DNA from 2 places in the Bacillus sp. H1a genome. Region 1 is predicted to be linked to the other one. Evidence: riboswitches for the same ligand, from Rfam matches in the RefSeq annotation. Region 1 holds a riboswitch; the other holds the start of a gene.
The links. A riboswitch is a leader RNA that binds a small molecule or an ion and turns the genes downstream of it on or off. The one in region 1 is predicted to bind S-adenosylmethionine.

Region 1 (5,689 bases):
GGGAAACATCTTATTAGTAAGCGTAAAAATGGGCGGTGGTGCATATAGCCAAACGGTAGGTATGACAATCGGTGCTCTATTCTTCGCAACAATTATGTATGTATTTACTCAACCAGCTTTAACAATGACAATCTTGATTGTTGGTTTTATTTCAGGTTTATTCTGGGCTTTAGGACAAGTAAACCAATTAAAAACAGTTGAAAAACTAGGTGTTTCAACTACTGTAACTATTTCCACTGGTATGCAACTTGTTGCAACTTCTATCTTTGGAGTTATCGCTTTTCGTGAGTGGACTACTACTACAACGATTGTTCTGGGAACGATTGCAATCCTATTAATCGTAGTTGGTGTTGTATTCACATCACTAGATGATAAAGAAAATGCACAGCCACCAGGACAATTGAAAAAGGGACTTCTTACTTTAATTGTTTCTACTTTCGGCTATCTTGTATATGTAATTATTATTCGTTGGTATAACATTGATGGTTGGTCTGCTATTTTACCACAGGCAGTTGGTATGTTTGTTGGTGCAGTTGTACTGACATCTAAACATAAACCATTTAACAAATACGCAATTCGTAATGCTTTATCTGGTTTACTATGGGGAACAGGAAACTTATTCTTACTTCTTTCACTACCACGTGTCGGAGTAGCAACAAGCTTCCCATTATCTCAAACTGGAATCGTTATCTCAACATTTGGTGCAATTGTCTTCTTAGGTGAAAAGAAAACAAAACGTCAATTGATCTTTATTGCACTAGGTAGTGTTTTAATTATCGGCGGCGCCGTATTACTTGGTATGACGAAATCATAAATTTATACTATATTTAAACCCCCTGAAGCGTATATGCTTCAGGGGGTTTTTTATTGCAATTATTTTTTAAATATAATTATTTATATGATTTTGTTTTTTATAGTTTCTCTTCCATTCTAGCAAGCCATCAATACATAAAAACAGATTAATAACAGATAATATTAGCATGACGTATAAGCCAGTTGAAATATAAATCACAATGCTAACTATGTTATACAAAATCCATAAATGCCAATTTTCTAAGATTTTTCGGCTTAGCAAAAGCCTTTTCTTTTTACAAGAAGCTCTTAAAAATGGTATCGTTTTTTATAACATTTTCTCATTAGAAAGGAATAAAGGATATGCCTAATAAACATCGAATTTTATTTATTGGTGCCGGCCGTATGGCAGAGGCTATATTTTCCGGATTACTCAAAACTAGTAAAGAATACATCGAAGAAATTATCGTTTCCAACCGAAGCAATGTAGAAAAACTAACGCAATTACAAACTCAATATGATATATCGATTACAACGGATTGGAAGCAGCATATTAAATCTGTAGATACAATTGTTTTAGCAATGCCGCCTGCTGCACATGAACAGTTATTAAAGGAGTTATTTCCTCTTCTAACCGACCAATTTGTCGTAACAGTTGCTGCTGGAATCGGACCATCTTACCTAGAAGAAAGACTTCCTCAAGGGACACCTGTTGCCTGGATTATGCCAAATACAGCTGCTGAAATTGGAAAGTCTATCTCCTTATATACGACGGGACATTCCGTAGATGAAACACATCAAGAAACGTTACAACTTCTTTTAAAAGGCATCGGTACCTCGCAATCTTGTACCGAAGAGGAAGTTCACCAACTTACCGCAGTTACTGGTAGTGCACCTGCTTTTCTCTACCACTTTGCTGAAGGGTTAATTGAAGCAACGAAAAGCTATGGAATTGATGAGGAAACAGCGAAACACCTTGTCATTCAAATGATTGCTGGCTCTGCCGCTATGCTCCAGCAAAATCAGGATCCAGCTGTGCTCCGCGAACAAGTAACAACACCTGGAGGTTCAACCGCCGAAGGCTTAAAAGTTCTATATGAAAATAATTTTTCAGAGGTCATTCAACAAGCAATTGAAGCAACCAATAAAAAAGCTAGGGGGAATTAATATGACTTTAATAAGTTTAAACGACTACACAACATTACATAATGGCGTGAAAATGCCTTGGTTCGGTTTAGGTGTTTTTAAAGTAGAAGACGGTACAGAAGTAATTAATTCTGTAAAAGCAGCTATAAAAAATGGATACCGTAGCATCGATACTGCTGCGATATATAAAAATGAAGAAGGCGTTGGTCAAGCAATTCGCGAATCTGGCATCCCTCGTGAAGAACTATTCATCACTTCAAAAGTGTGGAATAGTGATCAAGGTTACGAGTCAACATTACAAGCATTTGAAACTACATTAGAAAAATTAGGTCTAGAATATTTAGATTTATACTTAGTACATTGGCCTGTAAAAGGAAAGTACACTGAATCATGGAAAGCTTTAGAGAAGCTTTATAAAGATGGTCGTGTTCGTGCTATCGGTGTGAGTAATTTCCATATTCACCACCTGCAAGACGTATTTGAAATTGCAGAAATTAAGCCAATGGTTAACCAAGTAGAATACCATCCACGTTTAGCGCAAGAAGAATTGCATACTTTCTGTAAAGAGCATGGTATTCAGCTTGAAGCTTGGTCACCATTAATGCAGGGACAACTACTGGATAATCCAACATTACAAGAAATTGCTGCAAAATATAACAAATCAACTGCACAAGTGATTTTACGTTGGGATCTACAAAATGCAGTTGTAACAATTCCTAAGTCTATTAAAGAACACCGTATTATTGAAAATGCGAATATCTTCGATTTCGAATTAAGCACTGATGATATGAAGGCAATTCAAGCTTTAAACGAAAATCATCGCGTTGGTCCAGACCCAGATAACTTTAACTTCTAAATAGGAGAACCACTGTACATATGCAGTGGTTCTTTTTTAAAAACTGAAAATTTAAACTATTTTACATTCAATTGACACTTCATTCTCTAAGGTGTAAGATTTTGAATTATCAAAGAAACAAAAAAATGAATATAGTCAATTTGTTTACTCATTGTATCAAGAGAGGTGGAGGGACTGGCCCTTTGAAACCTCGGCAACAGGTTCATTTTGAATACTGTGCCACTTCCTGCAAGCTTTATGCTTGAAAGATAGAATGAGGGACTTCGTTTATATACGGGTGCATAACTTGTACGTAAAAATCCCTCTTTCTCAATACGAAAAGAGGGATTTTTTATTTTTCATTCCCTCATCATCATCCAATCTTATTAATTATTTAGGAGGAAAATCAAATGAAAAAGAAGTTTGTACCCGGTATTGCATCAGTTGTAGGAGTAAGTATTTTATTAACTGGTTGCGGTAGTTATAAAAACGAAGCGAGCGGAGCAAATGCAAAAGATGAGGCACCTAGTAAGCAAGTTTTAAACTTATCTTCCCCTACCGAGATTCGAACAATGGATACGGCTCGTGCTACTGATACTGATTCTGGTCAAGTAATGAGAAACGTATTTGAAGGTTTATATAATCTTGGTGAAGGTAATAAACCTGTTCCTGGTGTTGCAAAATCTCATGAAGTAAGTGGTGATAAAACGAAATACACATTCCATTTACGAGATTCAAAATGGTCGAACGGCACACCTGTAACAGCGAAAGATTTTGTCTTCGCTTGGCAAAGAGCTGTCGATCCAGCAACAGCCTCTGAATATGCTTTTTTATTCTTTGATATTAAAAACGCTAAAAAAATTAACAGCAAAGAGCTTCCAGCCGATCAACTTGGTGTAAAAGCAGTTGATGACCATACATTTGAAGTAGAATTAGAGCGTCCTGTTCCATACTTTATTAGCTTAACGGCGTTCCCAACATTTCTACCAATCAACGAGGAATTCTTTAAATCACAAGGTGATAAGTATGCTTTAGAAGATAATAACATCTTGTACAACGGAGCTTTTACACTAAGCGATTGGAAGCATGAACAAAGCTTTAAATTTAAGAAAAACCCTACTTATTGGGATAAAGATAATGTCAAACTCGAAGAAATCAATTTCAACGTTGTGAAAGAAAAATCAACGGAAGTAAATTTATTCGAATCGAAACAATTAGACCGCATAAAATTAACATCTGATTTCGTTGATAAGTATAAAAAGGATGGAAACTTTAAAGAACGTCCAAACGTAGGTGTACAATTTTTACGTATGAATCAACAAAACAAAGTACTTCAAAACGTCTCTGCACGTCAAGCAATTGCTCAAACAATTGATCGGAAATCCTTTGTAAATACGTTATTAAATGATGGCTCTATACCAGCTTATAGTCTCATTCCGAAAAATTTTGCAAAAGGTCCCGATGGAACAGACTTCCGTGCTGCAAACGGCGATTTAACAAAAATCGATACAAAATCTGCACAAGAATTATGGAAAAAGGCAAAACAAGAACTTGGATCTGAAAAAATAACATTAGAACTATTAACAAGTGATGGTGACCTTGAGAAGAAAACAGGGGAATTTTTAAAAGGACAATTAGAAAAAAACCTAGATGGCTTAACGATTAATATAAAACCTCAGCCGCGTAAGCAGCAGGTTTCATTATTATTGAAAGGTGAATATGAAATTGGAATTGACGGTTGGAGCCCTGACTTTGCTGATCCAATTACATTCCTTGAACTATTTACAACAAATAATCCTTACAATTTAGATCATTACTCTAATAAAGAGTTTGATGACACAATTGAGAAAGTCAAAACTACTTTAGCTGGTGATGAAAAAGCCCGCTTTGAAGCATTACTAGCATCAGAGAAAATATTATTTAAAGACTCTGTTATCGCTCCTCTCTATCAAAAAGGAGAATCTTATCTTGAACGTTCTTATGTAAAAGGAATTGTGCAAGTTGACTTTGCAGGCCAGTTAAACTTCAAGTGGGCAAAAATCGAAAAATAAATTCATAGAAACAGATTTAGCCGGTGATGAAAAAACTCGCTGGGAAGCAATGAAGCAAGCTGAAAAAATCTTATTACAAGATGGTGCTGTTGCTCCTTTATATCAACAAGGTCGTTCTTACCTACAACGCGGATTTATTAAAGGACTTGTAACAACTGACTTCGGCGGTGAGTTTAACTACAAATGGACAGAAGTTGCAAAATAATAAAACCCAGTAAAAAGGTATCCACATGAAGGATACCTTTTTTACTCTATACTTCTTTAACTACAGAACTTCTTCCCTTTACTATACCTTTTATACATATAACAATTACTGCTACCAGTTGTGTAACTAAAATAATAAACAATAATGAAATAATATTTTTCTCTAAACTAACTCCGTCGAATATTATTGTATAATAACCATTTGCTGCGTATGTTACGGGAAATAATCCCGGAGAGTATACCTGTATTTCCGAATACAGTGATAAGTATTTGTTTTAATGATAAGAAGACAAAAAGGACTATTGTCAGCTCTCTTTTTGTACTGAACTAAAACTCATAATAAATATAAACATCAAATATGTTTTCCATATCAGAGAAGGTATATGTCCTGACCAAAGACAACTAATTAAATAGTTGATTCCCATAATGCACGAGGATACTACTAAGCTAATACTTATCAGTTTCACACATTTGAGCATATCTTTTCTCCCTACTTTTTATTTTTCTACTTCTTCAAATTGCAGATTTGCCGGCTCTTCTAAAAGCGTTTCATAAAAGCTTTCTGCCAAATCCGTTACACTCATCCCGATATAACTTTGAAAAATACGATGAAAATAATACATCGATACTGTACTGTAAGATGCCACTCTTTCTATCGTAA
Region 2 (5,689 bases), on a different contig from region 1:
TAGAAGCGGTCAGAGCCTTTTTTTGCCCCATGCGGTGTGAAAACAGAAGGCGTAAGTGAGTGGGAACTCAGTTTATGTTTTCGAAGTCGTGATTTGTATGTGGATAAATTGAAGAATATATAGAAAGAAGCCTACGTGAAAAACGTAAGCTTCTTTTTTATGTAAGTATGTGTAACCGTTAAGCCGCATTGGGTTTTGTCGGTGAGTACGCGAAACTTTGTGATTACACAATACTTATTCATATGAGTAAAGGGTTATTCAACAGAAAAGTTAAATTTAAGCGATTGGACCGCCTAAGTTAATAATATCTTCAGAAACGCTATCGAATTTTTTGAAGTTTGCTTTAAACTCGTTCGCAAGCTCAATTGCTTTCGCTTTGTAAGCAGCTTTATCAGCCCAAGTTTGCTCAGGCATTAATACTTCGTCAGGTACACCTGGAACGTGACGAGGTACTTCTAGACCGAAGATGTCGTGTTTTGCAGTTTCTGCTTTCGCAAGTTCACCGCTTAGTGCTGCTTGAATCATTGCACGAGTGTAACCTAAGTTCATGCGTTTACCAACGCCGTATTCGCCACCAGTCCAGCCAGTGTTTACTAAGAATACTTTTGCATCATGTTTCTCGATTTTTTCACCAAGCATTTCAGCATAGCGAGATGCATCAAGCGGTAAGAACGGTGAACCGAAGCAAGTTGAGAATGTAGCTTGCGGAGATGTAACGCCGCGCTCTGTTCCTGCTAGTTTACTAGTATAACCGCTTAAGAAATGATACATAGCTTGTTCTTTTGATAACTTACTGATTGGAGGCAATACGCCAGATGCGTCAGCAGTTAAGAAAATAATTGTATTTGGATGTCCTGCAACACTTGGCAGTACGATATTGTCAATCGCATGCATAGGGTATGCAGCACGTGTATTTTCTGTTAAAGTAGTATCGTTATAGTCTGCGATACGTGTTTGGTCATTAATGACAACGTTTTCTAAAACTGAACCGAATTTGATTGCATCGAAGATTTGTGGTTCTTTCTCATGAGAAAGGTTTACACATTTTGCGTAGCAACCGCCTTCAATATTGAATACACCGTTATCAGACCAACCGTGCTCATCATCACCGATTAATTTACGGTTTGGATCAGCAGATAATGTTGTTTTACCTGTTCCAGATAAACCGAAGAATAGTGCCACGTCGCCTTCTTCGCCTACGTTTGCAGAGCAATGCATAGACAGAATGTCTTGTTCTGGAAGTAAGAAGTTCATAATAGAGAAGATTGATTTTTTCATTTCTCCAGCGTATTCTGTACCACCGATTAGTACGATACGTTTTTCGAATGAAACCATGATGAATGCTTCAGAATTTGTACCGTCAACTGCTGGATCAGCTTTAAAGTTTGGTGCAGAAACAATTGTGAACTCCGATTCGTGAGTTGTTAATTCTTCTTCAGTTGGACGGATAAATAATTGATGCACGAATAAATTATGCCATGCGTATTCGTTAACAACTTGAATTGGTAGACGATAGTTGCGATCAGCGCCTGCAAATCCTTTGAATACGAATAACTCTTCTTTTTCTTTTAAGTATTCTAAAACTTTAGTATATAATTTATTAAAATGTTCTTCAGAAATCGGTTGATTCACAGCTCCCCAAGCAATTTTGTCAGCAACCGATGCTTCTTTCACAATAAATTTATCTTTAGGAGAACGTCCTGTATATTTTCCTGTTGAAGCAGAAACGGCACCAGTAGAAGTTAATTTCCCTTCATTTCGCATTAATACTTTTTCCACTAATTGCGGAACACTTAGTTGAATCTGTGCATTGCTTCCGTTCAATAATTCATGTAAACCAATTTGGACATTCACAGTACTCATAATTTATATACCATCCTTTTCATTTAATGAAATATTTCTCGTAATCCCCATCAAGAGTATAACACAATCATATAAATAATGTATACTATTTATTTGTTTTTGTTTGTGTGAATGCATTATTTCCTTATTAATATTTCTTTCTATGCTTATTGAGAAAAACTTTCAGGAAAATGTGAATAATAATTGACAAATGAATATCATTTCTTTAGTATAGGTTGGGACGGATACTCTCTTATCCCGAGCTGGCGGAGGGACAGGCCCGATGAAGCCCAGCAACCTCACTTGTGATGGTAAATAACAAGTGAATAGGTGCTAAAACCTGTGCGAGGCTAATGGTCTCGAACGATAAGAGCAAAGGGCAAAAAGCAGTATGCAAGTAGCAAATTAAACCTTTCCTCTATGTTAAGTAGGAAAGGTTTTTCTGTATGCTTGTGTGGGAGAATAAATGTATGTCGCAGTTTGTGGCAAATTAAGGATGAGTTCCGTACAATATATACAATTACTGTAGGGAGGTTTACCACATGACAAAAAAACGTCATCTGTTCACATCTGAGTCTGTAACTGAAGGACATCCAGATAAAATTTGTGACCAAATTTCTGATTCAATTTTAGATGCGATCTTATCAAAAGACGCAAATGCACGTGTGGCTTGTGAAACAACTGTAACAACTGGTTTAGTATTGGTAGCGGGGGAAATTACGACTTCTACTTACGTAGATATTCCGAAAATCGTTCGTGAAACAATTCAAGGCATTGGTTACACACGTGCAAAATACGGATTCGATGCAGAAACTTGTGCTGTTTTAACATCTATCGATGAGCAATCTGCTGACATCGCTATGGGTGTTGACCAAGCGCTAGAAGCACGCGAAGGTCAAATGACTGACGCTGAGATTGAGGCAATTGGTGCAGGAGACCAAGGTTTAATGTTTGGTTTCGCATGTAATGAAACACAAGAATTAATGCCACTTCCAATCTCGCTTGCTCACAAATTAGCTCGTCGTTTAACTGAAGTACGTAAAGATGACACATTATCATACTTACGTCCAGATGGAAAAACGCAAGTTACAGTTGAGTATGATGAAAATGGTAAACCTGTACGTGTAGATACAATTGTAATTTCTACACAGCATCATCCAGATGTTACATGGGAAGAAATCGATCGCGATTTAAAAGAGCACGTAATTAAAGCTGTAGTTCCAGCAGAATTAATGGATGGAGAAACGAAATTCTTCATTAACCCAACTGGTCGCTTCGTAATCGGTGGACCACAAGGTGATGCTGGTTTAACAGGACGTAAAATCATCGTTGATACTTACGGTGGATACGCTCGCCACGGTGGCGGTGCATTCTCTGGTAAAGATGCAACGAAAGTTGACCGTTCAGCAGCATATGCAGCTCGTTATGTTGCGAAAAATATCGTAGCAGCTGGTCTTGCTGATAAAGCGGAAGTACAACTTGCATACGCAATTGGCGTAGCGCAACCAGTATCAATTTCAGTTGATACATTCGGCACTGGTAAAGTATCTGAAGATGTATTAGTAGAACTAGTTCGTAACAACTTCGATCTTCGCCCAGCTGGTATTATTAAAATGCTAGACTTACGTCGCCCGATTTACAAACAAACAGCAGCTTACGGACACTTCGGACGTACTGATGTAGATTTATCATGGGAACGTACAGACAAAGCAGCTGCTTTAAAAGAGCAAGCTAGTCTATAATATATGAAAAAAAGCTTTGCGCGGTGTGAGCGCAAAGCTTTTTTTATTTGGTTTCATTTACCACTTGAATGCATGAACTACAATACACTTCACCGTCTAGTTCAATATACTTTTTCATATTTGTCATTCCATTTGCCGGAAATGGTATATGAACCCATGCTTTTTCATACGTTTGTATTTCTTTTTTGCATGATTGACAAACGGTTGGCTTTTTATGAAACATGCGAGATCACCCTTTCATTTGACGTGCTTTGCCCGCGCAAAATGCACTACATAGTAAAAAGAGTGTTGCGAAAATAGTGCTCATTAATGTAGCGTATGGGATTGCACCTTTCAAGGAAAATCCGACAGTGATGGAAGCGATAAATAAGAGAATAAATGTTGTTGTTAATTTTTTATAAAGTTCCATAATGTGTGAACCTCCAAATTATTTTTTAATGTAAGTTTTAAAATGAAATTTACTATGTAAAAAAGATAAGGAGCATTAAATAGTAGTTAATGATGCGAGAGCTAGGAGTATAAGACATGGGATAGACAGTATAATCTCTCATTTCCTTTTTATGGTTGTATATACTTATATTGTATCATGACGTATCAGTGGCTTCATACATAATTGTGTAAAGGTATGTATGATAAAATGAAGAAAAGTCTTTAAGGAAGGAAGGATACAAAATGAGCGCAATTGAACATAAAAAACAAGCACCAAAAGAGGTACGCTGCAAAATTGTTACGATTTCTGATACGCGTACGGAAGAGACTGATAAGAGCGGACAATTATTACATGCATTATTAATAGAAGCGGGACATAAAGTGACTGCTTATGAAATTGTGAAAGATGATAAAGAAAGTATTCAGCAGGCTGTGTTAGCTGGTTATCATCAAGAAGATGTTGATGTTGTGCTAACGAATGGCGGTACTGGTATTACGAAGCGTGATGTAACGATTGAGGCAGTGTCAGCGTTATTGGATAAAGAGATTGTTGGATTTGGTGAGCTGTTCCGCATGATTAGTTACTTAGAAGATATCGGAAGTAGTGCGATGTTAAGTAGAGCAATTGGCGGTACAATCGGGCGTAAAGTAGTCTTTTCGATGCCAGGGTCTAGCGGAGCTGTCCGTCTTGCGATGAATAAATTGATTTTGCCTGAATTAGGTCATATTACATTTGAGCTGCGCCGCCAATGAAAAGGTGTACTGGAATTGTATTAGCAGGAGGCATGTCGAGTAGATTCGGAGAACCGAAAGCGTTAGCGATTTGGAAAGGGACTACTTTTGTTGAGCATATTGTGAAAGTAATGGAAAGTACTTTGCAAGAAATTGTAGTCATTAGTCATGTTGATATAAAAGAGCGATTGGAGCAATTAATACAAGTTCCTGTTATAGAAGACATTCCGCACTATAAAGGGAACGGGCCGCTTGCTGGAATTGTATCAGGAATGGAATACATAGATTCAGACTGGTATATCATAATGCCTTGTGACGCGCCGAATGTTTCAAAAGAATGGTTTGCAATTTTAATAGAGCAAACGAGCGATGAGTATGATGCGATCGTTCCTATAATTGAAGGTAGAAAACAGCCGCTATTGGCAGCGTATCATAAACGAGTTAAAGGGAAAATTGATAAACTGCTTCAGGAAGAAAAAAGAAGTATGGGACAGCTTTTATCACAATGTAATGTGAAATATGTTACCGGAGAAGATGTGCAAGCGAATTCGTATTGGTTTATAAATGTGAATACGAAAGAAGAATATGTACAGGCTCAAAAAGACCTTTCAAATGAATGAAAGGTTTTTTGATATACAGAAATTGGGGAACAATTGCTGTATAAAGGTATGTGAGTAAGTTGATTTTAAGGGGGATTTCTTAAAATCATTATACAGTAAAAATACTATATAACCATATATTAATTTTTATGGGTTTTTATTACAAGTCTGTTTAGTTATGTATGATTCTGTTATAATGGCTATAGATACAAGATTATGTTTCACCTTATGTATCATTTATTAAACTAAAATTTACGATTGTGTAGTAAACTCCCTACGGTTCATTGTAGGGAGTTTATTTTATAATTAAGCTAGTAGCTCTGCCTTGTTTCGGTGAAGGACTTC

Region 2: another riboswitch for S-adenosylmethionine. It lies ahead of metK (methionine adenosyltransferase); the one in region 1 lies ahead of U860_RS0127695 (peptide ABC transporter substrate-binding protein).

The regions. Positions count from the first base shown of each region.
Region 1 is NZ_AYMH01000073.1:25,781-31,469, reverse strand. Features, by position in the region: gene U860_RS0127710 (GRP family sugar transporter) at 1-814, shown strand, start outside; partial or broken gene pnuC (nicotinamide riboside transporter PnuC) at 881-1,075, opposite strand; gene proC (pyrroline-5-carboxylate reductase) at 1,156-1,959, shown strand; gene U860_RS0127700 (aldo/keto reductase) at 1,961-2,794, shown strand; SAM riboswitch class I at 2,945-3,049, shown strand; gene U860_RS0127695 (peptide ABC transporter substrate-binding protein) at 3,184-4,824, shown strand; partial or broken gene U860_RS34405 (peptide ABC transporter substrate-binding protein) at 4,829-5,029, shown strand; partial or broken gene U860_RS36110 (hypothetical protein) at 5,076-5,337, opposite strand; partial or broken gene U860_RS0127685 (AraC family transcriptional regulator) at 5,598-5,689, opposite strand, start outside.
Region 2 is NZ_AYMH01000027.1:93,172-98,860, forward strand. Features, by position in the region: gene pckA (phosphoenolpyruvate carboxykinase (ATP)) at 277-1,863, opposite strand; SAM riboswitch class I at 2,093-2,215, shown strand; gene metK (methionine adenosyltransferase) at 2,385-3,584, shown strand; gene U860_RS0113260 (hypothetical protein) at 3,628-3,807, opposite strand; gene U860_RS0113265 (hypothetical protein) at 3,814-3,993, opposite strand; gene U860_RS0113270 (MogA/MoaB family molybdenum cofactor biosynthesis protein) at 4,257-4,766, shown strand; gene U860_RS0113275 (molybdenum cofactor guanylyltransferase) at 4,763-5,365, shown strand; gene U860_RS0113280 (glycosyltransferase family 1 protein) at 5,651-5,689, opposite strand, start outside.